One region of the Methylomonas sp. PHL2-19 genome, then DNA from elsewhere that is predicted to be linked to it. Evidence: riboswitches for the same ligand, from Rfam matches in the RefSeq annotation. Region 1 holds a riboswitch; each other region holds the start of a gene.
The links. A riboswitch is a leader RNA that binds a small molecule or an ion and turns the genes downstream of it on or off. The one in region 1 is predicted to bind cyclic di-GMP.
Positions count from the first base shown of each region.

Region 2: another riboswitch for cyclic di-GMP. It lies ahead of ACR02O_RS10670 (hypothetical protein); the one in region 1 lies ahead of ACR02O_RS06505 (hypothetical protein).
Region 3: another riboswitch for cyclic di-GMP. It lies ahead of ACR02O_RS10690 (filamentous hemagglutinin family protein); the one in region 1 lies ahead of ACR02O_RS06505 (hypothetical protein).
Region 4: another riboswitch for cyclic di-GMP. It lies ahead of ACR02O_RS07665 (hypothetical protein); the one in region 1 lies ahead of ACR02O_RS06505 (hypothetical protein).

Region 1 is NZ_CP196839.1:1,351,927-1,359,354, reverse strand. It holds gene ACR02O_RS06520 (hypothetical protein) at 1-1,593, opposite strand, end outside; gene ACR02O_RS06515 (hypothetical protein) at 1,593-2,453, opposite strand; gene ACR02O_RS06510 (hypothetical protein) at 2,450-3,292, opposite strand; gene ACR02O_RS06505 (hypothetical protein) at 3,448-4,236, opposite strand; cyclic di-GMP riboswitch class I at 4,309-4,387, opposite strand; gene ACR02O_RS06500 (TonB-dependent siderophore receptor) at 4,466-7,000, opposite strand; gene ACR02O_RS06495 (FecR family protein) at 7,303-7,428, opposite strand, start outside.
Region 2 is NZ_CP196839.1:2,271,795-2,279,222, reverse strand. It holds gene ACR02O_RS10675 (hypothetical protein) at 1-1,309, opposite strand, end outside; gene ACR02O_RS10670 (hypothetical protein) at 1,410-2,201, opposite strand; cyclic di-GMP riboswitch class I at 2,241-2,319, opposite strand; gene ACR02O_RS10665 (type II secretion system protein M) at 3,019-3,534, opposite strand; gene gspL (type II secretion system protein GspL) at 3,515-4,708, opposite strand; gene gspK (type II secretion system minor pseudopilin GspK) at 4,701-5,621, opposite strand; gene gspJ (type II secretion system minor pseudopilin GspJ) at 5,618-6,196, opposite strand; gene gspI (type II secretion system minor pseudopilin GspI) at 6,186-6,563, opposite strand; gene gspH (type II secretion system minor pseudopilin GspH) at 6,560-7,102, opposite strand; gene gspG (type II secretion system major pseudopilin GspG) at 7,087-7,428, opposite strand, start outside.
Region 3 is NZ_CP196839.1:2,281,269-2,288,696, reverse strand. It holds gene ACR02O_RS10690 (filamentous hemagglutinin family protein) at 1-5,509, opposite strand, end outside; cyclic di-GMP riboswitch class I at 5,554-5,632, opposite strand; gene ACR02O_RS10685 (IS110 family RNA-guided transposase) at 6,070-7,113, opposite strand.
Region 4 is NZ_CP196839.1:1,595,531-1,602,958, reverse strand. It holds gene map (type I methionyl aminopeptidase) at 1-602, opposite strand, end outside; gene ACR02O_RS07695 (ParD-like family protein) at 595-801, opposite strand; tRNA gene ACR02O_RS07690 (tRNA-Lys) at 1,237-1,312, opposite strand; gene ACR02O_RS07685 (response regulator transcription factor) at 1,414-1,962, opposite strand; gene ACR02O_RS07680 (ATP-binding protein) at 1,940-3,313, opposite strand; gene ACR02O_RS07675 (hypothetical protein) at 3,580-3,855, opposite strand; gene ACR02O_RS07670 (hypothetical protein) at 3,921-4,061, opposite strand; cyclic di-GMP riboswitch class I at 4,233-4,317, shown strand; gene ACR02O_RS07665 (hypothetical protein) at 4,418-5,530, shown strand; gene ACR02O_RS07660 (hypothetical protein) at 5,630-6,397, shown strand; gene ACR02O_RS07655 (tetratricopeptide repeat-containing sulfotransferase family protein) at 6,593-7,428, opposite strand, start outside.

The sequences.
Region 1 (7,428 bases):
CGAGATGTTCTCGCAGCTATCCGGTAGATGATTGAAGTTGGTATCGCCGCTGACCCGGTTTTGAATATCCAGCACGTCCGATTTGCCATTGTTATTGCAATCCGGAAACACGTTCAGGTAATACACATCCTGCTCGCCGTGGTAGGTGGCGGTGTAAGCAATGTGCGCGCCGTTGGCGTCGGAGACTAACTGGGTGTAATCGCCCATTTTGTCGCTTTGCCGCTCTTCGCCGTTCACGATGTTATACGGCAGATGCGTATTGAACACCGGCGTGACCGCCTGATTTTTGCTCCAGGTTACGCCGCCGTCCCAGGAGTAGGCGTAGTAAAGCTGCGAATAGCGGTACGGCGCGCTGCCGCTGCCGTTGCGGGTGTCGTACCACACCGCGTCGAGGCGGGAGTTGGCCGCCACGCCCAGCATCGGGAACCATTGGTAAGCGTTGGCGGCGGGTGGATCGTCATTCACCCGCACCGGCGCCGACCAGGTAGCGCCGCCGTCACTGCTGCGCACGAAATGAATATCCTGCGGATCGTCGCCAGTTTGCCAGGCATAGGGGGAGACATGCGCCAGCAAGTAAATATTGCCGCGCAACGGCCCGGCCGATTGATCGGCGGCAATTTGCACATCGCCGTCGCCGCCCAGCGGGTTGGGCAACTGCAAACTCGGCGACAGGAACATCATGCTGTTGCCGCCCATATCGACCTTTTGCGCGGTAAAGGTGGGTGAAGCGGCGGGATCTTTGGCATCAACCGATTTCAGGAAATAGTGCCCGCTACGCACTATGCCCAAGGCACTGACGGACAAAATCGTTTCATCGACGCCGAATAGATAAACCTCGCCTTCCGCGCCGATGGTCAGCCGACCAAAGCCAAAGTTTGCCACCGGCAATGCCGCATCCGGTTCTTGATAACTGACACCGCCGTCCGTGGATCGGATGAAATATTTGGGGACATAATTTGGATCGGGGTTACTGTCGGCCGGCCGCCGCCAGGTGCTGTAAATATGCCCGTCGCTGGGACCGCCGGTTTTATCGATGGCCAGCCAGTTCTTGTCGCCTTTAAACTGATACACGGGTTCCGACCAAGTCACGCCGCCGTCGCCGGATTTAAACACCGAAGTGCTATCCGATACCGCCAAAGACTGGTAATAGAAATTGCCCAAGGCATCGACCTCCAACACCGGATCGGTGCGAGTTTGCAGTGGTAAGGCCGGCAGCATGCCGGTAGTCCAACTCGCGCCGCCGTCAAAGCTATAGGCATAGCCGCCGTGTTTGACGGCAGTGGGCGGTGAATCGAACTTACGCCAGCCCACGACAATATTGGCGGGATTTAGCGGATTCAAGGCCAGCGTCGGTTCGTTGCCTTTGTCGCCGGCGATGTTTTGCCCCTCCGCATCGACATTGACTTGATGGCTACGGTACTGTCCAAAGCTTATTACCGGGGAAGGCCCTGCCTGCGCGGCTGTCGTCAATGTCAAACCGATGCCTAAGCCTGCCGCGATTTTTACCAGCCTAACGTTACGGAAAAAGGGTGTACGCCATTCGCCAGGGGCAGTTAGCGGCCGAATCAATCCTGCAACTTCATCCCGTTTCATCACACGATCTCTCTTTTAGAACGACCATTCAGAACCAATCCCGCCAAGCCACTGGCAAATAGCCATACCGTCATCGGCACCGGTACGGCCGCCGGCGTTTCTCCCGACACCACGGTGGTTTGGAAGCTGAAAGTACCAATGCGCGTATCGCGCAAGCGGGCGTCGCGAGCGCCCAGATGATCGAAGCCCCACCCTAACCCAAGATTGCCGTTAAGGCTTAACGTATTCCCGACTATTGCGGTTGTGACATCAAACAACTCAAAACCGCCCGCATCGAAACCGATGTGATTGGTAATCACCCAACCGGAACGCCCCGGCGTCGCCGCTTCAAGAGCCGGATCGTATTCCAAGGTCATATCGCCCAACAACACTCTATTGGTCGGCGGATCGACGTCCACTCTAAAACGCATGACACCGCCTAACCCGATGCTACCGCTGGCAGTGCCGAACAAATTGCCGGGCTCGAACGCGAAAGTGGTATTTCTGTTCTGCCGCCCGCCCGGATTAACTATCGGACTCAGCCCGTTGACGCTAAATTGCAACCCGGTTGCCGGAATTTCATCGGCCACCATATCGTATAAATCCGGCGTATTGCCGTCTCGCAGTTCAACAAAGGTTTTTGATGCCGCCGAAGCGTCGTAAAACTCTTCCAGATAAATAGAAGGCCGACAGCAAATCGGAAAGTCTGCGGTGGGCGTGTCCGGATAGTCATTCACATCGACGCTGGCGATTAATACATCGCGGTTGAGGTTAAGGACTAGCGCACCGCCGCTGACTGTGGCGGCTTGGGCTTGGCTGATCGACAATACACCGAAAACGGCTAATAGCCAGGCGGATGATCGATGATTATTGATTTTCATAATGTCACACTCCTTGAAAGATATGGCCTACGGCCTATGCCGATAAAGCCCAAAAAGCCGCTAGCGAATAACCAGACCGCAGCGGGTAGCGGCACCGCCGATACCTGTCCGCAACCGGCATAGGCACCCGTGCCTAAACAGAAACTGCCGACATCAACCAGTTGCGCGCCTTGCAACATGCCGGCGTTTTCCGGCGACATGAGTAAATCGCCACTCAACTGCCAGTTTTCGGCGTTGCTAAAGCTCAGGCTCAGGTTGTTTAAGTCATACACCGCCATCGTGAAATAAATGTTATTAGCTAGGTACCAACCGGTGCGGCCCAAAGTTTGCCGGTTGGCATCGTAAAGCAGCGAAAAATCGCCGTTGACCAAGCCGGCTCCAGTCGGCGGCCAGTTCGGCGCATAAAAACCCTGCACGCCGGTCATGCCCACTTGTGCCCCGGCCACGCCGGCCAGCGTGATGGTATCGATGGCAAAATCGGCTGATGTGGCTTTGACGTAACGCTGGCTGGCTTGCGGACTGGGATCGCTACCGATAGCCGTCAACTCGAACACCTGATTCAGTCCGGAAATCTCGGTGGTATTGAGTTGGCTAAGCAAATGGTCGCCGGTGTTGGCCGGATTATCAGCATTGGACGTTGCCGTACTCCAAAACGTCGACAAGTAATAGCCCCCGGCATAAGGTGCCAGCGCATTGCGGTCCAGGTTCATCGTAAACGTACCGCCGGATGGCGCATTCAATGTCGCGGCGTCGGCGCTTGCTGAGGCCATTCCCATACCGATGGCTAGCATCGCCCGCACCACCAAAGCGGGATAGCCACAGTTTTTGTTGATCTTCATAAAATCCCTATCAGCGGATGGTCAGAATAAGCCCTCTCCCTGCCTAAATACACAAGCGGCCGTAGTCGACGGCATGCGGGCACGAAGAGGGATTTATTGCCGAAAGTCCGGGCCCGAAGCGAATCTTGGCGACCGCCCCAAGCCCACTTTGCGAGTTAAGCCGCGACCGAGGCTTTTCTACGACTTGCACCCAGCAAGCCCAGCAGCCCGCTGCCGAACATCCAGACCGCCGCCGGTACCGGTACCGCCGATGGCGCCGTGCTGGGCGCCAGGCTAAAAGTACCGACCACGGCATTGGTATTGGCGCCAACCAAACCGGCCCACAAACCGGTCCATTGCAAATCGCCGCTCAGTAGTAATTCGCCATTGCTGCTTAGCGACTCGGAGACGTTGGTCAGCTTCAAGAAATTTTGGTAGCCAAAACCGGTATCGTAGGTTTTGATATTCCAGGTGCTCCCGGTTTTTACCAGGCTAAAGTCGTAGGGCGTCAAAATGCCGCTGCCGCCTTGGCTGGTCAATAACCAGGCGCCGCTCAGACCGATTTGACCGACCGAGGTATTGCCGGCGTCCATCGTCGTGGCTTGTTCGGTGCGACCATAGGGACCGGCAGCCGGATAGCTGTTGGTCGTGGTGTTGGCGTTAACCGCAAACGACATCGCGGTGCTGGCGGTTGCCGATAGCGTCGTTCCGCCGGTGGTTGCACCGGTGATGCCCAGTAAATTATCGCTGGCGCCCCAATGTTTCGCGACAATCCAGCCATTCGGATAGCCACTGCCGACATTCACCGATGCCGCCGCAAAAGCGGCATTGTTGATGGTAATGGTGGCATCGCCGCTGACTTGTGCAGCACTGGCTGTAGCAGGCGCCAAAACGGCGGTCAATGCGCTGAAGGCGAGCAGGCCGGCGCTTGCCCATTGAGTGCGGTTGTAGTGCAAGATTGTCATTTTTTATTCCTTAATAAATTACGGTTAAAGTTAATCTGCAAATCGCCAACCCGAATTTCGGGTCTTAAACTGGCAGGTAACCCGGCTGTCTTAATCTCCAAGACCCGTGGCTTTCCGGCTCCGTCTCGCGGCGGATGTGGCATGTTTGTCGCGGTCCTTACGACATCACTCTAAATCCCTGAGTGAGGTACTCCTGAAAAACTCCTGTGGCAAATAGTTAACGACGGCATCAGTACTTGATTGAAAAACTTAGAAACCCGGCGCGGCCGGCTGCCGGCGCTACCCGGCCTTCGAAATAGCCGTAGGGCTGAAAATAATCCTCATGGCTGAGATTTTTGACCGTGGCCGCCCATTGGAAACGCCCGGTTTCGTAAGCCAACGCCGCGTCGAAGCTGTGGTAGCCGGCGGTTTTAAAGCGATTGTTATTGGATAAATAAGCGCCGGCGCGGGCGTACACGCCGAAGCCCAAGCTAAAACCTTGCAACTCATTCTGCTGAAAACGGTAATGCGCCCAGAGCCGCCCGGCATCTTCCGGGACTTGAGCCAAGCGATTGCCGGCAGCCACCCCGGCTTTGTCGTCCATGAAGCGGGCGTCGGTATGCGCATAGTTCGCCAGCACGCTGAAGCCCTCGACCGGTTGCCAAAGCAAATCCATTTCGATACCGCGCGAGCGTTGCTGCCCTGCGGCGACCGAACGCCGCAGGAAATCGCTGCTGTCGGTGACCGCGACCTGGCTACGCTCAATTTGGTACAACGCCAGTTGGCCGCTGAATTGATTCGCAAAATTGAATTTCAGACCGGTTTCCAGATGATTCGACAATTCCGGAGCCGGCGTATCGACGAAATTGACAAACGGTTGGCCGCGCATGCCCTCGCTATAGGAAATAAACCAGGAAACCTCGTCGTTTAGGTCGATCACGCCGCCGAGGCGCGGCAACCATTTCAGCGTATCCGTTGTGACGTGCATACCGGTTTGCGCGTTATTAAAATCGATACCCACCTTGCCCAACCTAAGGCCGGACAGCCAATGCAAACGCCGGTACAGCGTGCTTTGCCACTGCAGGTAAGCGCCGTAAGTGAGGTTTTCGATGAACTGATTTTCCCGGCCCGGACCGGGTACTGCATAAGGGGAATCAAATAGCGGTGCGCGCAGATCGACCGTACCGACTCCGAGTCCCAAAGCGCCGAAATCGCCCTCGATAAAGCCGGCATCTTGCAAACGGCTGTAATCCGCGCCCAGTAACAAATTATTTTCGCTGGGACCCAGCTTAAATTTGCCCTGCAAATTGCCCAATACGCTGCGTTCATGCTGTTGTTGAAACAATTCGGCGTTCACTAATGCCCAGTGCGATGCCGGCAGCAAGGGCCGATCCGCGACCAGGCCATCGCTGCCGAACAGGGTCTGAATTTTCTCGTCGAATTTAGCCTGCGCATAGCGCGCCTTCAGGTTTAAGCGCCAGCTCCCGGTGAGCTGCCGGTCCAGCGTAGCCCATACCGCATCGGCATCTGAATGGCTATCGGGCAGATTGGCCGGCCCCGGGAACAGATCGGGCCGGGTAGCAAAATCACCAGCGATGCTGCCGGTGGCGGGCAAGCCCTGGTACTCCGGTTGCTGCCAACGCGACAGTTTGGCTTGGATCGTCAAACGGGTTTGGTCGTTATCGGTCAGCGTCAGGGCCGGGTTAAGGTTAAAACGCTGCGTTTCGATTATGTCGATGTTATCTCTGGCGTTGGTATATTCGCCGGTCATGCGCAACAAAATATTGGCGTTTAGCGGTTGATTGATATCGAAATACGGCTGATAAAAGCTGTGGCTGCCGATTCTAAAACCCGCTTCGCCGAAGGCTTTGGCCTGCGGCAATTTGGCAAGCAGATTCACCACCCCGCCCACCGGGGAGCCCGAGCCACCGCTGTAGAGCAAGGCGTTAGAACCCTTCAGCACTTCGATTCTGTCGATATTAATAGTGCTTTCCCGGTCACCGGGGTTGTAGTACTGGGTAAAGCCGTCCAGCAGTTGTTCGGAACGAAAACCGCGAATTAAGGTGCCTTCGATAACCGGACTATAGAGCGTATTGCGCGCCACTATGCCGCTAACATTGACTAAGGATTCGCTGAGGTTGATCGTTTGCTGGTCGTCTAACAAGGGGCGGTTAAGCGCGTGCACCGACTGCGGGATTTGCTTGATTGGCGTGTCGGTTCCGGTAGCGCTGGCAATATGCCTGACGGCATAGGTCCGCGCCTCGTCAAGCATCGGCTCGGTGACGATTTCCGCACCGGCCTCCGCTGTTTTCGAGCCAACGACGGTCATGGCATCCAAGGTAATGGGCGGCGGCAGGCTAGACACCTCTTTTGCCTCCGGGCTGCGTTCCAAAGTCACCGTGTCGGTATCGATTAAACGGTAGGTAAAACCGCTGCCATGCAGCAAGTGTGTCAACGCCTGCTCTGCCGACATGTCCCCGCGCAGCTCCGGACTGGCGAGCTCACGCAACATGTCCGCTGAAAAAATCAATTCCAACTCGGCTTGCGCGGCAAATTGAATCAGCGCGTTATTCAAGGACTGGCCGCCGATATTAAAGTGGCGAACCACTTCCGCAGCGACCGCCTGGCTGCTGCTCAATTGTCCGCCGGCCGCCACCAGCCCGATCAACACCCAGGTATCGACACCGACACGGTTGCCTTTCAACGCATAGCACAGATATACGGCTGGCCGATGCCATACGCCCACTGCCAGCGGGTAGCGAAAATCGTTAATCCGTGCTTTCAAGATCCGTCCTGTCCGAAAAATAATGTTTCTCAACATAGAAGTCGTTTCAGCACAAAAATCGATCACAAAAATTTCCTGATTGGCAAAAAATCGTCTCCATTCCGGCAAAACCGCGTTGAAAAAATCGCAGCGCTGCGCGACTGAGGAAGTTTTCGGCGGAGGAACGACTTTTGCTTGAATGCGGGTAAATGGGGAACAGCCGTTGAAGGCTTGAGCCGGTGGGCTGGATTTTTCGACCCATATGCGCCAAACCGTTTTGGACATGCGCGCGCTGCCCGGAGTGGCTTACAGCACCCAAAAAATCAGCGATGCAGTAACACCCAGGGACCGATACGGGTTTCTTGCAACGCCAGCGCTTTACGCACCGAGGACAGTGCCTCATCTGGCGCATCCAGAGAAAACACCCCGGTTACCCGCAGATTTTTAAG
Region 2 (7,428 bases), 920 kb from region 1:
TATCCGCGCTGATACCTTTACGCCATTGGAAGGTTTGCTCAACCCAATCCATATACTTGCCTCTGAAGGCTTGTTCCAGAGTCGGTGCTACACCGTCCACTTTAATAAAGCGGTAATGCTTGGCATGCGTAGCATTGTTTTCCAAGCTTTGTTGACCGATGGCCCAGCCTCTGTTACCGGCAGTATTAACCGCGGTGTTGAACACGTCAGGGTTAGTCGTGGTGATTTGTTTAGCCACCGCTTCGCCGTCGGCAAAGTCTTCCAGACACAATTCCATATCGCCGGAACCACTAATTTCGTGCTTCACAGGACCGGCCAAAGAAGAACCTACCCAGTCAGGATTCAAACCGGCCGTGCTGCAAGGGTTGTTTAGGAATTTAACGTACTGTTGCGCGCCGGTACCGGAACCGTCGATACGTTTGCAAAAATGCACTTTAGTATCGTTAGGGGTTACGTTTCTGACAGTGCCGTCGGAATCGGTGTAAGTCAAACCGGCAGTCAAGCTGGTTAAGGCCGTGCCGTTTACTTTAAACTCGGACCATCTTTTGATTTGACCGGAGATCAACTCAGCCACTTGTTGTTTGCTCAAGCTAGGCATACAAGCTTCGGTGTAATCGCCCGGTGCGCAGCTGCCGCCAAAACCGGCCAACAGGTTTTGCGCTCTTTGTAAAGCCACATACAAGTTATCGGAAACCGGCACGCCAAATACCAAGGCCGCAGCAGGTACTACGTTCAGAGCCGCGTCGGCAGCTACTGGATCAACTGCACTGGCGTTTGAAGGTTTGTTAGGACCGACGAACAATTTTGGCTCGACATCGGAAATACCGGCATCGGACAGCACGTTGGTCAGGTTAGCGCCGCTGGCGTTGCAAAACCAAGTGTTGGTCGCGCCTTGTTGCGTGCAGTTACCGTTGTCGATACGCATCGCCGCAATCGCCACGCCGTCGATCAGCGGGTTAACGCCTTGCGCAGAACCGCCGGCAGAACGTTTGTGGAACAGGACTTTAGCCGTGGTTGCCGCAGAACCGTTGACGGTCAGGCCGGGTACGTTAGTAGAGTTCAGTGTGCAGAAATAAGCACTATGGTTTTTACCTTCGGAACCCGCTGTACCGTTATCTTTAAATACATCCAAAGTACCGGCGTCGCACAAGTTCACAAACAAGGCAGCCAGGGCTTTGTCTTGCGCGCTAGCGCCGGACATGAAGATTTCGATATCCGGCGTAACGCTTGGCGCATGCGCGGATGCGCCTTGCGAAAAACCTGCCAGAGAAGCCACTGCGATAGCAGCAGACAATAATTGCTTTTTCATTGTATATCTCTCAATGGATTAAATTTAAAGTGTGAGCCGACCCGTTCATGAAGGGGGAACCAGCAAAACAGAATCCGGCCGGCTCAAGCCGCTTACGGAATTAAACCGCCAGCGATTTACGACGAGTGGCGCGCAGTACACCCATCAGACCGGCGCCGAACATCCAAACCGCAGCAGGTAGTGGCACAGCAGCAGGCGCAGCGGTATAGGTCAAAGAACCGACGTTGCCGTTGATTGCGAAATTCCATACGCCTGGGAAAGTGACTAATTCGCCGGTGTCGAAGTCATCGGCATTGGCTCTTTCGCGAACAAAAGACAATGCTGTGCCTAACTGACCTTGCGCGGTAAATGGCAAGGCAGTTTGGAAATCGTTACCGTAAACAGCTGTGTATCCTTGCTGGCCGACAGTTTTGAAGGTACTCAAGTTGTTGCTGTTAGCATCTTGAGTTTGGATATAGCTGACCAAATCATTCCATTTACCCATCGTGTTGCTAATGTCTGGAGCGTTCGCGTCGATGCTGGATGGTGAAGGCACTACAGAAGTGGTGTAAAAACCAAATTTAGCTAAGTCGGTCAATTCATTCAATACACCATGACCACCAGAAACACCCCAAGTAACGTTGTTGCCGGCAGTGTAAGCAGCAGCGAACGATTGGAAGTTGTTGTCGCTCAGTGTGAATGACAATGGTTGGCTAGGATTAGCCAAAAATTGTTCAACAGTGATGCCCAAATCCAGCGTGTAAGAGTTTTGTGCTGTGTAGTTAACCAGGTTAAACAAAAACTCACTACCGTCTGCTGTTGCATCGCCGATAGCTTGGATACGCGCTTCCGCGGCGCCTGAAGCGGCCGCTGCCAATACTGCAACTGCCAACAATTTTTTAGACAATTTCATTTTTAAAACCTCATGTTTAAATTTCGATTAATGACATAAGGTGACAGCCCAGCCGTCTTGACCTGCAAGACCCGTGACTTTCCGTCCCCGCTTCACAACGAGTTTGGCTTTTACACGCTTTAGATTGCACTCGACACCATCTAACATCCTGACAGCGCCGCTTTGTTGCCCCCGCGACCATGTTCCGCCTAGCCTCCTCCCTATCCTCTTCCTTCGCCGCTCCTTGTTCGTGCCGTCCGTGTTCCCTAGTTGCTCCCGAATCTTTGCTGAACGGCCGTTCCTCAACCCCTCAACTTGGCGCGAATTATTCCAGAGCAATAGCGGCGTTTCGGTTACAGCATTGTTAAATTAACGTGACATGTAATACATCTGTATTACAAAGCCGGCCGCTAACACGAAAATTCAGCGGATGACCTAGGCGGGAGGGAGCGATGAAATCTAAGATTCTGTTTGCGGGGGTCGCATCAGTGCGATTCAGTTAAGGAAGAACCCCCTTCTCCCTCCGGGAGAAGCTTGGGATGCGGGAATCAAATAAAGCTATTTTCGGCGTAGCCTAGGTATTAGTGGCCGCTAGCTCTCGACGGCAAGGGCCTTGCTGACTATTGAGCAAGTTAGTTAAACCCAAAAAGTCCGTCATGCCGCCGGGATAAGGGCGTCCGGTGCCATGGATGGCAAGCTTCGAACTCTGCGTGCGCTGAACACGGCATTCCCCGACAAGCAAACGCCTTGCGACCGCTTCACCAATCGATTGGGAACACTGGGCTCCCGCCTGCGCGGGAGCGACGGACGTTAAAGGCCAGGCTAATATGAAGGCGGGCTAAACAACGCCCAACAAGACTTTGGCGTTAACGATACCGTCCGCATCGGCCGGTTTTTCCACATCGATTTGCAGCACTTGCAAGCGGTGTTTGGTTTCCAAAATTGTCAACCATGACATCAGTCGGTCGAAGGCCAGATTTTCCAGCCAGACGCTGACTTTGTCCTCGCCTTCCGGTGACAGATGTTTGATCGCCGGTTTTATATCCAGCTGTTGGCTGCTGAAATCGACTAACGCCAGCGGCGATTGATTACCGCCATCCACTGCCGGCGTATCAACCGCGGCTTGTTGCCGCAAAGCCGCCGCTTCGTTGCCGACTTGTTGTAAATAGCTATAGATTTGCTGTTGCGCCTGGATTTTTAGGTTCAGCAAGCGGCTTTGTTCAGCAATTGGTTGGTAAAACAGCAGGTATGCGCCATACACCAGTACGACCAATAAACCGCCCAGCGCCAGTACTCGCTCTCTGGGCGTTAATTCGGCAAAACGCTGCGCTATGTCATTTTTCGCGAATCTCAAGTTGCGCCTCCACGCCGTTTGCGCCGCTATCGGCGGATTGAAGTTTCACCTGCATGCTGGTTTGCAGTTGTTGTTTGAATTGCTCCAGCTGGCCTATGTCATCGGCAACTACATGCAACTGCAAACCGCCGTTCAGGAAATTGAGTTTTTGCAAATGCACGGCCGGCGTGTCTTTTAATACCAAGCCGGACCGGTAAAGCAAGCGCATGAAACCGCTACCGATGACATCGTGTTGTTTTCTGAGCTGCGCCAATTGTTGCTCGGCTTGGGCTTTGACATTGACGATGCGTTTCACCTCGGGAAAGCTTTGTTTGAACAGCGCTTGGGTTTTAGCTTCCCACTCGCTCAGCTCGGCTTGCTGTTGCCAGTAGGTATGCAATACGGCGTAGCTCTGCACCGCCAAAGCTGCACCCAAAATAATTGCTGCAGGCAGCCACTGTTGCCAGCGGCCTACCTTTCGACTGGTGACGGCATAGGCACCGCTCAACACATTCAGCTCTGCCGGTAACAATTCGACAGCGCTCGCCATGAATGGCAAAGGCCTTGTTATGACTGTTTCCAAACAGGTATTTGCCAAACCGTCAGGCAGCTTGCGGTCTTCGCTGGCTTTGCATATCAATAAAGTCTGAAAATCAGCACCTTCGGCACGGGCTTTTTCCAGCAGTTGCGGCAGAAATTGCGTATCCACGCCGCCGCCCAAATAAGCAGCGCTGCGCAAAATTGCGTTGCTTTCTTCGAGCAACAAAGTCGTTTGTCCAGGCTGATACGGCAGGCATAAGGTTTCCGGATACGCAGCTGCCAGCTCTAAACCGGCTTCGCGAAACGGAGTAAGCCGCGCCGCTAATGTGTCGTGCGTAATCGCCGCCACGGCGAGTTTATCCCGGTCCTGCTTTAACCAAACCAGATGATAATTTTCCACGTCCTCGGCCAGTAAATCTTCCAAGGCAAACGGCAAAGCCTTTTTCAGTTGCGCGGTGGTCTTAACGGCCAGCTCGATTTCCAATAACAACACCGAGGCAGCCGGCAATAACAGCAGCACGGACTTACCCTGCGCGGCCGCTGCCAACTCGGCGATTGTGCCGGATGCCGGCTGGCTATCCGGCCCGGCTAGACTCAACCATTCCAGGTTGTCGGCAGACCCTGCGATGAATCTGACCAGCAGTTTTTCAGCCATGCGCCAAGCCCTGGCGCTGGCGCTTCACCACTTGCGCGCCACCACTATCGCGCTGCAATTGCGATTCAAACTGCAAATGGGTTTTGCCCATATCGATTTGCCCTTGTAGTAAAAAGTTTTGCGAACTGACACCCAAGCCGTATTTACCGATGCCGGCATCGGCAACCGCCTCGTCCTTTAAAAACTCGGCGACTTTTTCGAAAGGCTTGCCTCTGGCTCTGAAGATGGATGCCGCCTGATCGGCGCTGATGTCGTCCGCCAAACAGCGCAACACCATGGCGCTGGCGGTATTGATATTCAGCGGCGCGTAGCCGTCGACCACATACACATACGGCAATAATTTCGAATAAATCTCGCGCGTCATGCCTTGTACCAGCAATAACTCGCTGACATCTGCAAATTGCCGGTTCGCGGCGCGGTAGCCGGGCTTAGATCGGGTATAGGTGTCGTCTTCCGCACCGTGCGGATAGCCAGCGTCCATATCTGCATCGATCCAATCCGTGATTGCCTGCACCAGCTCGGTTTTCAGCTTTAGCTGCGCCAACAAGCGTTCCAGGCGTTTTACATCGGGCACGGATACTTTGCCCTCGACCAATAAGTTGTTCAGATTTATACGGCCTTGCAAATCCTCAATGCCGGCTTGCATCGTGCCGCCAGCCACCACGGTCGTTGCCAGCGGTTTGGACCAGGTATCATCCACACCATCGACATCACCCGACAGCCGGCCAATCGCCCAGCTTTCCAAGCCATACGCATATTCCCAGGCTTGCATGCTGCGCAGTTGATTTTCAGTGCGGCGAATATCCAGCTGCCGCGCGCTGGACATGGACACAACCGCGACCGTGGCGATAGCCAGTATCAGCATCACCGTGATCAACGCGATCCCTCGTTGATTCTGATCTAGCGACCTCATTCCCGCACCAGAAACAGCCGGCGAATGTCACCCAAGCCGGCCAAGTTAAAATTAGCTTCCACCGCTTTGGGTAATCCGCTGCCGTCTGCCGGCCAATGCGTAGTCCAGTCGCTGCCGTAAAAGCGCAATTCAAGCGCATTAACATCCAGCAACTTTTTCCGGCGAAATTGCGTCTGCTGAGTGCGATCCAACACGGTCCAGACCTGCCGGTACAAACTGCCGTTTTCCAGACGATAACTGACACGCTGCAGATCACTTCGCATCGACAACGCCGACCATTCCGGCACGCTGCGGGTTAAAGTCAGCAAATCCTCGCCATTACCGCCGGAAAATGCCGGCTGCTCGCTACCCAATTCGTCCCGAATCGAGCGCGGCAAAGCCTGGGCTAAATCTTCGTTCAGCAAATACAAGGTTTGCTGCAACGCGGCGATGCTGGACGAGCGCTGTTCGGTACCGGCTCTGGCGTCCAAAACAGCACCCAAACCGGCGTAAGCCATCGCCGCCATGATCGCGAACACGGCCATTGCGATCAGGATTTCCAACAAGGTGAAGCCTCGACTGGCGCTATTGTGCATGGCCGGCCGGAACATAACTAAGCAGACCGGCATAAGCCGACTTATCGCCTTCCAGAAACACTTCAATCCGATAATCCCAGACCGTGCCGCCGAGACTCGGCGTCACGCCGCGCTTGGCTTGCCAATACCAACGCCGCCCGGCCATGGTTTCCCAGCCGTCCTGGTTCTCCGGCTTTTCGGTATCCAGACGCAATTGCACCGCACGATTGGCAGCTATCGTCGCCGCTATGGTTTTGTTTTCCAGATACCAAAGGTTCTTGGTGTTATCGGCGGTAATTTTGATCAAGCCGGCCATTAGGATGACTAACAGGGCCAAGGCAATCAGCACCTCCAACAGCGTAAAACCGCCGTCGCCGGGGTATTTCATGGCTTGAGAGCGGCGCTGGAAATGGCCAAGCCCTCGTCCGCCGTATTGCTCAGCCAAAACCGGAGATCGCTTTTTGCTAAATCCAAGGCAATTTTAAATGCGTCGGAGGCCCCGTCCGGGGTAAATACAATCTGCGGCTCTGGATGCACTTTGCTGCCAAAGTGCTTAGTCAGGTACACCGGCTTTTCATCCAGGGTCAATGCCAAGGTCATACCGGCTGGCAAATCCCGTTGTCTGAAGACCGCATCAGTATTCTCCGGCCGCCACTTGCCTTGGGTCGGCGACAGAAACCTATACCCTTGACCGACCAATTCCAGACCGATACTGTCGCCGCGTATCATCGCTTCCTGCTCAGCCAGCTCCAGCAATTTCGCCAGCCGCTGAATTTCCAATTGTTGCTGCTGGCTGTGATCAGCATTGCCCATCGCCAGCATCGCCATGCTGCTCATCACGCCGATCAGGACCATAGCAATCAATAGCTCGATCAGCGTAAAGCCGCGAACCTTCACGCCCTCAACCTGACTTATTTTTGCGCCCAATTGGTGATGTCCGCGCCGGCTTCGCTGCCGCCTTCCACACCGTCGGCGCCGAAGGAATACAAATCAAATTCGCCGTGCGCGCCGGGCTGCATATAAAAATACGCTTTGCCCCAAGCGTCGACTGGCAGTTGATCCAGATAGCCGCCCTGCTTCCAATGCGCGCCGGCCGGCAGATTGGCGGGTTTATGCACCAAAGCTTCCAGGCCTTGGTCGGTGGTGGGGTAGCTGAAGTTATCCAGTCTGTACAAGTCCAGTGCGGCGCTGATGGCTCTGATGTCTTGCAAGGTGCGCGTGGCCCGAGCCTCGTCCGGTCTGCCCATGATTTT
Region 3 (7,428 bases), 930 kb from region 1:
CAACCGCGCCGCTGGCTTCGATTTTGGCGCCCTGTTCAAGCGTGACGGTTTCGCTGGCAGCCAGCAAGGCCTCCGGCGCTTTCAAGGTCGTGTTTTGGGCTAGCGTCACTGACTTGGCAATGACATCCAGCTTGGTGTGGCCGGTCGTCGCGTCAAAGCTTCTCACCGCCCCCAGCAACAAGCTATCCACTCTAAACTTATCCAGGTCGCTCACCAACAATTCAACATCGTCGGTGGCGGCGGTTGTGCCCAAGGCCAATTTATCCGCTACGATGTCTACCAAGCCGCCACGTCCGCCCTCGACCACATCGGCCACCACGGTGGGTAGCTCCAGACGGGTTTTGGCGTTTAGCACCAATTGTCCGGCATCTTGCGGCAGACGCGGAATCGCCTCTTCTTTGGTTACCGCTCTATCCGCGAAAAATTGGTTGGCCGAGCTGATGTTGTATTCGCTACGAGTTTTAGCAATGCTGCCGGCTTCGACCACATACTCGGACCAATACTGATCACGGATGTCTGTTCCGGCAACGCTGCGGTAGCCGGTGACGACAGCTGCGCCATCGACCCGGGTTCTACTGGTGCCGGGAATGGCATTGGCGCTGCCGGCGACCGGCGACACCAAAAAGGCATTCGGCAGCAAGGCATACCGAGCCGGCAACAATGCATAGTAGCCCGCGGCAAGGCCGCTACCGGCACCGATGTAAATGCTGTCGCCGGTTTTCAGGCCGGATTCTGGAAACGATTTGGGGTCGAACGGCGAATAACCGGACATACCCGGCACGACCGCAAAGCGCTGATCAGTATCAAGAACATCTACCGAACCGCCATCACCGGGAATAAATTCGAAGCCTAATAAATCGCCGCCGCCGGATAAATCCACCAACGCACCGTCTTCCCGAAGGATTTGCGCGGCTTTAACGGTTATTTTCTTCTCGGGGCTTTCAAACTTCCGCTTATTTTGAATATCCGCCGGTTTCAGATCGGGGTTGACCACGTTAAGATTGTTGCCGGTGCCGGCCAAGGGCAACAGCCATTCCAAGCCGCCCTGGGTGACGCCTAACGGGATGATTTGCCCCTTAGCCGAGACCGACGTAATACTTTCGGCGCCGAAGGTCACCGATTTTGTCGCTTCCAAAACGATCTCACCCAATGGCGCGGTCAGCACGCCGTTTTGGACAATATTAGGTGCTTGCACGGTCAAACTGCCCAAGGCCGACAGCACCGGCGTTGCATGACCGCTTTTGTTGAAAGTCACCGTGCCGTTCGGATCGCCGGCAACCGCCAAGGTAAACTCGGTCAAGGAGGTGGGATAAACCTGCGCCGCAGTTAAATTAAGCTTGGAAAAGGTTTTAAATTCGCCGACAAAATCCAGTTCCTTACTGTCGATCCGTATCCCTTTCAGGCGAATATCGCCAGCGGCGGCAAGATCAACCGTATTAAAACCGGTCGTTACCGAGCCACCGACCAAATCGATTAAATCGGCATTAACCGCCAATCGGCCATCCCCGTTGCTGGCTTTTACTAGCGGCGCGCGATAGCTATCCGACCCCAAAGTCGCAGTAGTAGCACTGATTTGCACATTACCGGTATCAGCGGCGGATTTCCGCTCCCAACCGAAATTGACTGCATCCAAAGCAATAGCGTTATTCAGTTGCAGATCGACGTCGCCAGTAAAACGAATCTCACCCTTCTCTCCGGATACGGCCAGATCCAGAGAGCTAAAACCGCCCTCGCTAATCTGCTCGGCAGCCAGATAGCCGATGCCGGTCAGCCGATCACCGGGCGAATCTTTCTTGGGTAATGAATCGCCGGGTTTAGAAAAAACGGCGGAAAACGGTACATTCCGTTCCTGGGAGATTTTCAAAATGCGCTGCGCGCGCGGAAAGATGGAGTTTTCTGCATCCGGATCGGCACGATTGTCTACGTTCAAAAACACCGACAATTTACCGCCCGAGGTGCCGGGCGCTGCGCCCCCCACGGCTTGCATATCGCCGTCCAGAAACGCGCCTTCGGCGGCAGTAATATTGATGCTGCCGGCATGCGAACCTACTAGCGTGGCGGCAAAACTCGCGCCTATCGCCGCGGGACTATTAACCGGTAAATCCAGGATGTCTTGGCTACCGGAAATATTAATCAAAGAGCCAGCCTGGGAAGCAAAAAAGCCGCGTTGCGCATCGACGATTACCTTACCGCCGTCGAAGACCTTGCCTATACGCCGGTCCAAGCCGTCCACGGTGATTTGGCTACCGCCCGCCACGTCGATGCCGGCAGTACTCCCTAACCAAATACCTTGATCCCGCCGGTATAGCGGGTCTACTTCGCTTTGATCGGGAATGAGTTTCAGTGTCACAGTACCGCCGGGCGCGACGATTCGACCGTCCATGACCAGGGACGAATCGGACTCCAGCGTAACGCTGCTTAAATCGTCGGCGTTAATCGTCGCGCTGGCAGCCACCAGCAAATTGCTGTTGGCATTAATCCCGGCGGCATGATCGGATCGCAAGATCAATTTGCTGGGTGCGCGCAGCTCCGGCAACAAAGTCGTCAAATCCGAGAATGCTTCGATACCGTCGGCGTTAGCCTGCTCCAGATAGGTGTTGTTTAGTACTCTGTTCTGTTGGCGCAGCTGGATATTGGCGCCGTCGTCCACCGTCAATCCGTTCAGATTTGCGCCGATATCGAACTCGGCAAAGCCGCCTTCGCCGAAAAACGTAGTAGCGATTTGCAAAGGCTGCACGCCGCCATCGCCTATGCTAGGCGTCTCTTCCCGGCGAATGGCTACCGCATTGGCTTTTACTGTAAAGCCGCCGCCTTGTTGCATGGCATAAGCGTGCATGACACCGTCCAGCAACACGTTGGCGCCGGCCTTGTCTATGGCGGGCTCGGCGACCAACACAATACCGCCCTCTTTAAAAGTATCACCCTCGCCGGTGTTTCTTTGCGCCTTACCGGCTTCCAGCCTGCGGTCTTCGTGCAACCAAGCCCCGGCGCTGATGTCGATCAAGCTGCCGGCCCGCAAATTCACGCCGCCGCCATTACCCATGGCCTTGGCAATAAAGCTACCGCCGTCTATCGCCACCGTCTTGCCGTCCAAATTTCCGGGTTGGGCGAAGTCATTCACCCATTCCCCGCGCAAATCTATCGTGGCGCCGGAAGCAAGATTAATCTCGCCTTGCATTCCCGGTACGTTGTTTCGGGCGGTTTCCAGTTTTACCGTGGCGCCGGCACCGACGATATTGCCGCGCACGTCAACCGCGCCGCCTTGTAAAGTCAGATTACCGCCGGCGGCCAAGCGCAAGGTCGCATTATCGGCAACGCTGATTTTAGCGTTGGTTTTAAACACCGCATTGCGCACACCGCCTTCAATCAGCTTGTTGGCATCCACAGCCAAGGCCATAGCCAAACCGTCATTGCCGACCGGCAAGGCCTCGTCGATATCCACATTGATGCTGTTTTGTACACCGGCGGAAAAAATCAATGCCTGGGCATTAGTCAGGGTAAACGCGGTATCGACCGTCAGACGGCTGCCTTTGGCCTGCTCGGCCAGCGTCCGTTGCCGCCTGCCGTTGGTGGTTTTACCCAGCAGGTCGCCGTCTAAAATGGCGTTGTTGGCTCGAATCATCAGGCTGCCGGCGTCCTGGCCTTCCACATAACCCGGTTCGAAACGCGCCAGCGTAAACGGCCCGTCGATTTTCCAGACTTTGGTGATACCCCATTTCTGGTATTTTTTGACCACCTCGCCATAAATCGCCTCATAAGGCACCAAAGGATCGGCTTCGCTAATATCCACCAAGCGGCCATTAGCTAGCAGTTTACTGGTGGTAATAAAGCCATCCAGATAGGTAATCTCACCACCGGAAAAGTCCAGAACCGCGCCTTTTTCCAAGATGACATCGCCTTCGGAGTTCAGCGCTATCTCGCCGCCTTTCGCCATCCGTTCGGCGACCGTGCGACCAATCCCTGCCACGGTGGGCTCAATGTCCGTGAGCGGCGTGCCTTCACGGATGTCCACCAGGACAGTCTTACCTTTTAATATCCCGGTCTTTTGCAACGGCGCGTCTTTCAATTCAAAGTTACGCAGCTCCACTTCCAGGACATTGCTTTCCATGGTGCGAATGACGTTGTCGGTGCCGGATACATCGATTTTCGCGCCGGCATCGATCAGGATCCGGCTATCGTTTTTAATACTGTTGTTGGCAACTGGATTTAACGGCGATTTGGTCGCGGTGATTGAAACATTGCCGAAGGGGGCATTGATCTGCGAACCCGCTTGCAGATGCACTTTATCGGCCATAATCTCGACCCGAGATGGCGTCTGGTTCTGACCGGATACGGCGGTTTTTTCCACCAACACCTTGACGGATTCGCCGGATTCCAGGGTCTGCGTTTCCTCTATGTATTCCACCTCCGGCAAAATCTCGGTGGTGCTGCCTTCACCCAAAGTCACTTGTGCGGAACGGCCCAAGCCATCGCCTTTGTCCGTCGTGCGGGTGGTGGCCTTGGCGGCTATCATCGTCTCGCCGCCTTCGGCTTTGGTCGTAAAACCTTCCCTAGCCAACAGGCGGATAGTGCCGTTGACGTTGGTGGAAGTCGTTGCCGACACCTTGCCGCTTTGATTGACGGCAAAACCCATCAAGGTGACGTTACCGCGATTGGCGGCGATGTTACCCAAGTTTTCCACTTTACCGCCGGTCTCGACTTCCACCAGCAATCCACGCACATCGTTATTGGTTCTTTTATCGGCGGTGGGTGCTTCCTGCAAATACACCTTGTCGGTCGCCGCCGCCATGATCACCTGGCCGCCGGGCGATTCCACATCGCCTTTGTTCATGATGCTCGGGGCAATCACCAGGATGCGGCCGCCCTCGCTGGACTGGAGCCGCGCCCCGCTTTCCACTTTGATCTCGATGGGGATTTTTTGACCATTGGCATCCAGCCGAAAACTGCCGTCATCGTTTTTTTGATAAACATCGCCGGAGCCTTGAAAAGCAGCGCGACCATCCTTGGAGACAGTGCCGATGGTTTCTTTATCAAAGGTTTTTTCGAAACTGACATCCATCGTCGAAGCCACCAAACCGCGGGCATTGACCACGGAATCCCTACCGAACACGAAACCATTTTTATTGACCAGATATATCTGGCCGTTGGCAGTCACCGAGCCCAAAATCTGGCTGGGATTTTTGCTGGGATCGACGATTTTATTCAGCGCGATGGCACTGGCGCTAGGCTGTTTGAACTCGACGGAACTCTCGGCACTGACGTTGAATTTATCCCAATTCAGAATAACCCGGTCGGTTTCCTGATTAATGGTCATATTATTGCCGATGACGGAACGACTGGCGCCGCCCATGCTGGCCCAAACCGCGCTGGGCACCGGTAATTCGGCGCAGACCGGCGAGACAAAAGCGATCAGCATACTGCCGGCGACTGCCGACTTTACGCAAGCCGCAATGGGATTTAATCTGAAAAATACCGCGTCGTCATGCTGGTGCTGTTGTCTATTAGTCATAATATCGCCTGTGCCAATCGAAGAAACAACCGCATAAAAAATCGGTTGGCAACCCGGCTGTCTTGACTGACAAGACCCGCGGCTTTCCGCCCCCGCTTCGCAACGGGTTTAGCAATATTTAAATAAAATGGTAAAAATTATAAAAATAACTTTTAACTACCTTAATAAGCATAAAATGCTGAATAAATACTAATTTAAAACCATTGCATAATAACTGTACAAAAGTAGTATCAAGGCAATATAAAATATTACATATTTATTACATGAAATAGCTTTGTAATAAATATGTAATATTATTAAGCGAAACCTATAATCTAAAATAATCGTATTGCCCGCAAAAGCGGCTGCCCAGAGAAATCCACAACCTGGATTCGCTGCGCGGTCTGCGGCTCCCGCATACGCGAGAATGACGAGTTTTTTAGAGACCCTCTAGGGAGCCACTGATAGTGCCTTTTCCCTCAGCAGGCTGTCGTAAACACGCCTTGCCCGGAAGGCAATACCGTTAATTCTTAAGGGTCCGCGTAGATACTCTGTTCAAAAGCAACAAATTTCATCATTTTTTACTCGGCGATGATGGATTCAGGGATGGCATAAAACCGTGTGTTATCGAACGGCTGATCGTGCTTCAACATGCCATGGATCGCATGCAGTAATTTACGCATGACGGCGCAGACGGCTTGCAAAGGTTTCTTGCCGTTGTCGATCAAATGCTGGAAATACGCTCGCACATGCGGATCGTGCTGTTTGGCACTCAAGGCCGGCATATACAACGCCGAACGAATATGCCGGTTACCGGCCTTGGATAGCCGCATTTTCTTGTGTACGCTTTTGCCCGACTCAAAGGCCTTGGGATCGAGTCCGGCAAACTTGACCCATTCGCGATGCGACAGGTTGGGCGGCAATAGCAGTAGTTCGCCCATCAAGGCAATGGCGCTGGTTTGGGCAATGCCTTTGATGCCGGTCAACAGGTCGAATATTCGTTGCAGTTCCGGATGCTGGTCGATCAACGCCAGCGCCTCGCCAGCCAACGTATCGATGCGTTTTTCCAGCTGACTAATCGCCAATTTGGCATCGCGTAGTAGGGCCTTCGGCGTTTCCTCGGTCGCACTCAGCGCATGTAGATGATTTTTCGCGGCGGCCTTCTGACCGGTTAGCGCGTCGATACGGCGAGCATAGCCGCGCAAAGCCAGCGCTTGATTCGAAGGACGAGTCCAGGCGACGAAATCCATGCGCTCGACATATTCGGCCAAGGTGTTGGCATCGACGGCGTCGGTTTTACTGTTTTTCATCAATACCTTAGCGAAGTGATGCGAAGCCTTGGGATTGACCACCATCACAGGTACACCGACGTCGTGTAGCGCAATAGCAAGATCGAAATGGTAAATACCGGTGGCTTCCAGACAGACCTTGATGCCGGGTAATTTGATCAACTTATTCACCAGACGCGCACGGTCGCTACGAGTATTAGCATATTTTTGCGGGTCGAACGGCTTGCCGTTCTTGCGGATCACTAAAACCAATTCGTCGGCGCCGACATCCACGCCGGCAAACAGGCGATGGACAGATTCAGCGGGGGTGTTGAGCGAGCGGTTCGTCATCATCATTTTTAAATACAGTTTAAAGGGAAGTACACTATTCACCGGTTCCCGACCCTGCACATGCACCTACCTTCCTTGTGTATGCAGGCTCTAAGCCTCGGATACTCCACGGTATGGGTGAATAGGGCGGGGGCCAATCTACACGACAGGCTCTGGTAAACTACCAGTCCTCAGGGTGGGACGGCCTCCCAATGAACAATCACAGCTTAATCGGTTTTTCTGGGCTATCGGTTGTTAAAATTCATCATACAAGGGTGGATAAGCCTTGCGCATCCACCACGATTGCCGGACGTGCTTCGCTTATCCAGCCTACGATTCATT
Region 4 (7,428 bases), 240 kb from region 1:
GTCATACCTTCTTGCAAAACAATTCCGCTATTCGGTTTTCCGTAATGTAAAACCTTAGGCTCCTCGTGCATTTCTTGACCAATACCGTGACCGCAGTATTCGCGTACAACCGAGTAGCCTTGTGAAGACGCAAATTTTTTAATCGCGTAACCAATATCACCAAGTGTTGCGCCGGGTTTCACTGCGCGAATACCCTGCCACATAGCCTCGTAAGTTTTATCAACTAGCCTTTGGGCTAATGGCGAAACATCCCCAACCATGTACATTTTACTTGAGTCGGTGATAAAACCATTTTTTTCAAGCGTTATATCCACATTGATGATGTCGCCGGACTTAAGCAATTGAGTCATGGAAGGTATGCCGTGACACACCACATCATTGATCGATGTGTTTAGAACAAAAGGGAAATCATATTGCCCTTTACTGGCCGGTCTTGCATTTAACGTGTTGGTAATAAAATCTTCAACCCGATCATTTATGTCCATGGTTGAAATGCCCGCTTTGATGTGTTGATCGAGATAAGTGAACACAGATGCGAGCAAACGCCCTGATTCACGCATCAAATCAAGTTCATTCTCATTTTTTAGGATACCACTAGCCATTGCTAACTTCATTTAACTCAACAGCAGCAAGGCGTAATTGTTCTCGCAAAATCTCTGTGTAAGTCATATTGGGATGAGTTTCGGCGAGCATGCCGATTTTTATCCAAAACTCAGCCTGGGAATTGATCGAACGAACCATCGTGCTACTGGCTTTCCGAATCTCTTCATGTAGTTCGTCACTGATTTTAACGATACCCATATTTACCTCAAATATACGAAACGTATATATATCGTATATCAATGTGGCAATATTCACAAGAGTCTGCAAAGGATGTTTAGCGTTCAAGCTATCCGGTCTACCGTAGCCGATCCGGTCATTGAGCAAGGGGTTAAGGCTCACTCTTTTTGCCCGCACCGCTCTGGAAAGGTGGAACCTGACTTCTTGGCACGTGTTACCGGTATGTGCGGGTAACCGTGAGCACACAATGCTGCAACGTGTTTTTTTGGCTAACGCCCTCAATCCAATCTGGCGTTATAAGCAGGAGCTAATTAATACGGCTAGTGTGTCATGCGGACGAATTGAGCCGGTGATGCGTGAAATCAAGTCACGCAAAATTCACGCAAGGCAAATTTCAGGCATAAAAAAAGCAGGTATCGAACTAACGATAACTGCTTGTTTTTCCTAGTCATTCGATGGTGGGTCGTGTGCGATTCGAACGCACGACCATCGCATTAAAAGTGCGGTGCTCTACCGGCTGAGCTAACGACCCCCTGAATGAGCCGCCCATTATACTCAGAAATATTAGTTTTGCAACGATTACTTGTAATAAATACAAAATAATATCTTCACTTCCTAAATAGTGCTGGTCGCCTACTCTTTTACCGGCCGTTTTTCCAGCTTTCTTTGCAAGGTTCTTCTGTGCATATTCAATGCTCTGGCGGCGGCTGAGATGTTACCGTCGTGCTGCATCAGCACCTTTTGCAAGTGCTCCCACTCCAAGCGCTTTACCGATAGCGGATTGTCACTGATGGCTACCGAGGCATCGCCTTCGTTCTTGTACAAAGCACTGACAATCTCATCAGCGTTGGCCGGCTTGGTCAGATAATGAATCGCGCCCAATTTGATAGCCTCCACAGCGGTGGCGATACTGGCGAAACCGGTCAGCATGACGATTTGGGTATTGTCATCTAAAGAAATCAATTTCTTGACCATTTCCAAACCGGAGTCAAAACCGATCCGCAAGTCGATTACCGCGTATTCAGGCTCGGTTTGTTCCGCCAGTTTCATTGCCGTATCGACATCATTGGCGACAGTCACTTGAAAATTACGCTTTTCCAGTGCCGGCTTCAACACCGAACAAAAGGTGACGTCATCATCGACAAGCAATAAATTGGGTTTATCCATAGGTAATTGATTCATGCATACTCTCCTTAGCTAAAAGCGGCAAACTGATTTCAACGCAAGCACCGCCCGACTCTAAATTACTGAACTGTATTTTACCGCCGAGTCGCTTGATAGTGGTATAAGTCAAAAACAAGCCAACTCCCATGCCTTGCTTATTGCTCTTGACCGGTTGGTGCCCGGCAAACTCGATAAATTCAGCCGGCAAGCCTGGACCGAAATCCCGGATTTTCAAGTTTAGCGTTGCTTCATCCCATTCCACATGAAACTCGATGCCCGCATCGACCGGCGATGCCTCGGCAGCGTTATTTAGGATATTAATGATGGAGTGAGTCACAGTACGTTCCGCAATCACGCGCGCTTCCATATCCACATTCGGCGAAATAAATAGCTTGAGCCTGGTGGCGGCTTTATGCGTGCGCCACTGGCCTAATACTTCATCGATATATTCGCTCACCAGCATCACCTTGCCGGATTCCGCCCGCATCTCGCCGGCGGAGGCCGACATCACCGACAAGGCTTGTTTGCAGCGATCAATCTGCTGTTGAACAATTACCAGTTTCTGATGCAGATCCGGATAGCGATGCGCCGACAGCTCTTCCGCCATCTCATGCGTCAAAATGGCGATCGTGCCCAGCGGCGTACCCATATCATGCGCGGCGCTGGCTGCCAAGGTGCCTAGGGACACCACGCGCTCGTCGCGTAGCGCACTCTCGCGGGCATCCGCTAAATTACGCTCCCGCTCTTTCAAGGTCTTGGACAGTTCGACCACAAAAAAAGCGACTAAGCCGGCGCTAAACACAAAACCAAACCACATACCGAATACATGCAGATTGAAATAACGCCTGTCGTTCATCAAATGCATTTGCAGGCTCATTTCCGGCGTCATCTCCGTCATCGCCGGATGGGCCATGTGCGGCTCGACAGCCGGCAAGGGTACGTTGTAGGCAATCAATACCGTATACACGCAGGAGGTAATGATCACCATATTCCAGGCATAAGCCTGCGGCAGCATGATGGCAGTTACAATCAAAGGCAGCAGAAACACCCAAATGATCGGGTTTGACGCGCCGCCGGTCAGATAAAGCAGATAGGCCAACGCCAACACGTCCATGCATATTTGCGAAAAAATCTCGTGCTCGGTAACTTCTTCCGGCGTCCTCAGCCGTAGCCAGGTGTAAAGATTAAGTATGGAAATCGCAAAAATCGCCAGCCACAGCTGGTTTTGCGGCAAATTAATACCCAGGCCGTTCACTGCAATAAACACCGCCACCGTAACGGCAAACAGCATCAAATTTCTAAGAATGTATAACCACCGCAGGTTTTCGCGAATGGATATTTCGGCTTTGGGCAGAATGTGTGAAAGCATAGAAACAACACTAAATTGAAGAACGCATCGCCGCTAGATACTACCGCCGCTTGCTTAAGAAGGTGGAAAGCCGACCAAACCTGGATGGCGGCCACCTAAGTATTCAATCGATTTTTGATAGCAACCTTCACTCCAACCGCTACATGCCATGGCAAATAAGGAATTAGGCTAGCCACTTAAAAGATCGAACGACAATCTACGAGCTAATCTTTTAGGAACAAGCGTCACGATCTGACGAATCATGTCCCAAAAAATAGTGCGGCATATCACGCACCAGCCAAACGCCAGCCGCCGTTTTTATCCACCCACCTCATGCTCAGCCAGTACCAAAACGTCATAGGCAGCATCATCGCAAACCATTCCCAATCGTCGATCAAAAATAATTTGGCAACCCAGCCATTGCCATCGAAATAGAGCGACCAAGGCACACAGTAAAGAGTAAAAACAATACTACTCCAGATCAACAGTAACGCGCCTTTGCGGGTTTCTATACTCGACAGGGCCAGGAACACCCACAGCGGGGTTTTATCGGTTTTTTGCATACATCTCTCCACTGAAAAATCTCGTGCCAACCCAATGAGCGGCGCAACAACCTAACAATAAACGACTAGAAAAGAAAGAAATTCCTGATCAAATCCACCAAAACAAACTTCACCACCAAGCGGGGATTATCTCCCAACAATTGAACTGTGTTATTTAAAATAAGCGCATGCGCTATTTCGCTGAATTTCGCCAGCAGCTCACTCATGCCATCCCAGGCAAAATAAGCAGCAATACAATGATATTTATATATTTTATTAAGTTGGCCCGCTATTCGCTGTAACTAGTGTACTTGCTTCGTGGTTTGCTTTCCGAAAAGCGGTTAGTAGGTCTCTATCCCTGCCATGTCTGCCGCTGGCGGAATGAGCAAATCTCTGAAAGCAAGCTTTGCCACACCCGTCGTGAGGCGGGGCCGGAAAATCACGGTTCTTAAAAAACGATTTAAAGAAGGCCGGATTGCCCCCATGCGCGCCATGGGCGAGGGCAAAGTTTGGCTCGCTGCTGTTGGTCAAGTTTTGTCAGTTTCGCTGTTACCTTTAATTCCAATAACAAAAGAGGACGATCATGATCTTTCATAAAACGGCTATAGCAGCTATTTTGACAACTGGCCTGGCGGCTGTTTCCAGCCAAGCGTTCGCGCACTCTTACTACAACCTGACCGGCGCGGGCACAGTAGCCTCCGGTAACTCCGCTATCGGCTTCGGCATAGCCAACAGCATCAACGGCACAGACGGTGTATCTGCAAACTCCAACGGCACCAATAGAGTCGCTAACGGTACCAACGTTTATACGGTCGGCGACTTAAACGCTAACACCTTAATTCCGGGCACAGGTACCGCGGCTGAGACAGCCACAGAAGTAGCAGGCAACCTGCCCTATATGTGGTATTCAGGTCAGCATACAACAGCTACAGGTTTCACCAAACGCGAATTACATACGGGCTCCAGCGCTACAGACAACGATGGCGCACTGACAGCAAATCTTATTAACTCAAACCCTAGTTTCGGCACCAATACTATCGGTAGCTTGTGGAAAGCTTACTCGGACAAAAACGGCGGCACCAACGCCGCCACCTGGGGCACCATCATGGCCGATCTGCCAGCTGATGGCGACCATCCTTACTTAGCGGTAGCAGGCAATTCGGCATCAACCGGCCTGGGACTGGACTACGGCTTGATTCATATTAGCTGCGGCGCAAACACAGCAAGCGCTAACTGCGCCAGCGCGGGCAATATCAAAACCACCATTACCGTGAAAAACGACGCCGATTACAGCCAATTTAACGGCTTATTGGACGTGGCCCTGTATCGCAATGTGGACAGCAGTTCCACATCTGACCGTAACGCAGCTGCCACAATCGGCGAAACGGGCCTGCAAGGCTCAAGCTTGGGCGAAGCTATCTGGACAGCCAGCATGAGCAGCACTTCCGACACCTTGTTCTACTCGTTTGTGTTCGACCAAGCCGAGTGGAATGCCACAGGCACACCCGGGCTGCACACCAATGGCTTTTATACCTTGGTGGTCGGCGCGCACGGTGGCGGCGCGCTCGATGGCGTAACCTACGACGTACTGGTTACCACTTCGGCAGTGCCTGTTCCAGGCGCAGTCTGGCTGTTCGGCAGCGCGATGGCCGGCTTGATCGGTTTCGGCCGCCGCAAACAAGCACTAGCGGCTTAATTACCCAGCGGGGTTGCCGCCAAACAACGGCAATCCCCTCACCAAGCGCTGTTTAACAACAGGTTTTAGCTCATATATTTAATTCGATAGAGATCCAAAATGACTGCAAACTTAACCTTTAAGAAACTAGCATTAGCCGGCGCCATGGGCGCGTTAATGTCAATCAGCGGCATGGCTAGCGCTCACATAACCTACAATTTAGCTTCCGGAGATCCCTTACCAGACGGTTCTGCCGCAGGCCCATGGTCGGCCGGCGATCCAGGCTATATTGGCAATTTGCCCGCCACCTGGGTAGCGATGATCCACAATGACGGCGGCGTTGCCAACTCGCAAACCGCCAGCGGCCACGGCATAGGCATGGGCGCCAAAGCTTATAAAGACGGCGCGACAAACTGGGGGCATACCGCCGATTACGGTTTGTTTGAACTGCATGCCGACGCAGAAGTGACTATCACCGTATCGTCGGACGGCTCCAATCTGCGCCCGGCTTTTGGTTTGTGGAGCGGCTGGGATACCGCGGGTAGCAGCAGTCGTCATCAAGAATACCTGAACAACGGTGCTCTGAATCCCATGGCTGCCAGCCCACTTGGCACAACGCTGGCTTTGGTTGACGCAAACGCCTGGGCCTTCGCAGCCACTCAAGGCACCACCGCCAGCGCGACGCTGACCCGTTTCCTGACTGCCGGTACTTACACACTGATTTTGGGTGGTTACGACGGCACGGTAGGCGGCGCCAATCTGGCCTATACCGCTACCATCTCCGCCGCCGCATCACCAGTACCCGTGCCGGGTGCGGTTTGGCTGTTCGGTAGCGCGATGGCGGGCTTAGTCGGTTTCGGCAAACGCAAAACCACAGAAAACGTCTGAGACGTATCTATGTCACTTAAAGCTGATTTTTAACCCGGCGCCCTTAATTACCAGTGTGATCAAGGGCCGGGTTAATCAGCAAGAAATTGGATCGGTTTCGGTCAAGGATGACCGGGGGCACGGAAGCTCCATTTTTACATCCGTTTGATCGTAGTCTACTTGATCAAAAAGCTTGAACAACCCTGCCCATTCGCTTCATTCGTAACCGAACGCATCGATATACGACGCTAAAATCGGTAATACGGGTTCGTAAAACTTTTCATAGTGCTGCCAACGCGCCACCGAGCGCGAATAAATCGGCTGAGCGACAGCGGCAAAACTCGGCGTGGCAATGTAACGGCCCTTAGCCTTCTCATGAAACGCGCTAACTTCGGCCACCCATTCCAAATCCAATAAGGTAAACACCCGGCGAAAACTGGTTTCGAAATCGTTGACCGTGTCCTCGTAACGCAATTCCATATAACGCGGCTGCATCATCGGTTTAATGTAAAGCCACAGATCCATTACGGCCGCATATTGCTTGGCCACACCTTCCCAGCTCAGTAGATTGACTGTCACGCTAGACGGCTTAAACGCCTGCTGGAAGCAACTCAAACACACATCGCGCGGATCGCGTAGCGCAAAGATAATCCTGGCCTCCGGAAATAGGCTGCTAATCAGGCCAATATCGATACTGTTCAGCGCTACTTTATCGATAAAACATTTATTCAAGGCACCCGCGCCATATTCTTCGCTAACCCGCCGCCAATAGTAAGCGCGCAACTTTCGGACATCATCCAGACCAAGCTGGCGGAGGGCGGCCGGGATGTCTTCTCGCACACCGCTCAACCTTTGCAGCTCTTGGATCAAACCATGAATCAGATCATTTTCATCGGAGGTAAACACCTCGGGATGCGCCGCCAGCACTTGCTCGGTCAACGTCGTGCCGGACCTCAAAAAGCCCAGCAGAAACGTCGGGGCCGGCAAGTTATCGGCAAAGTCGCTGAGAGCCCATCGATGCAGTAACGCCTGATCAAAGCCCTGCTTGTTAC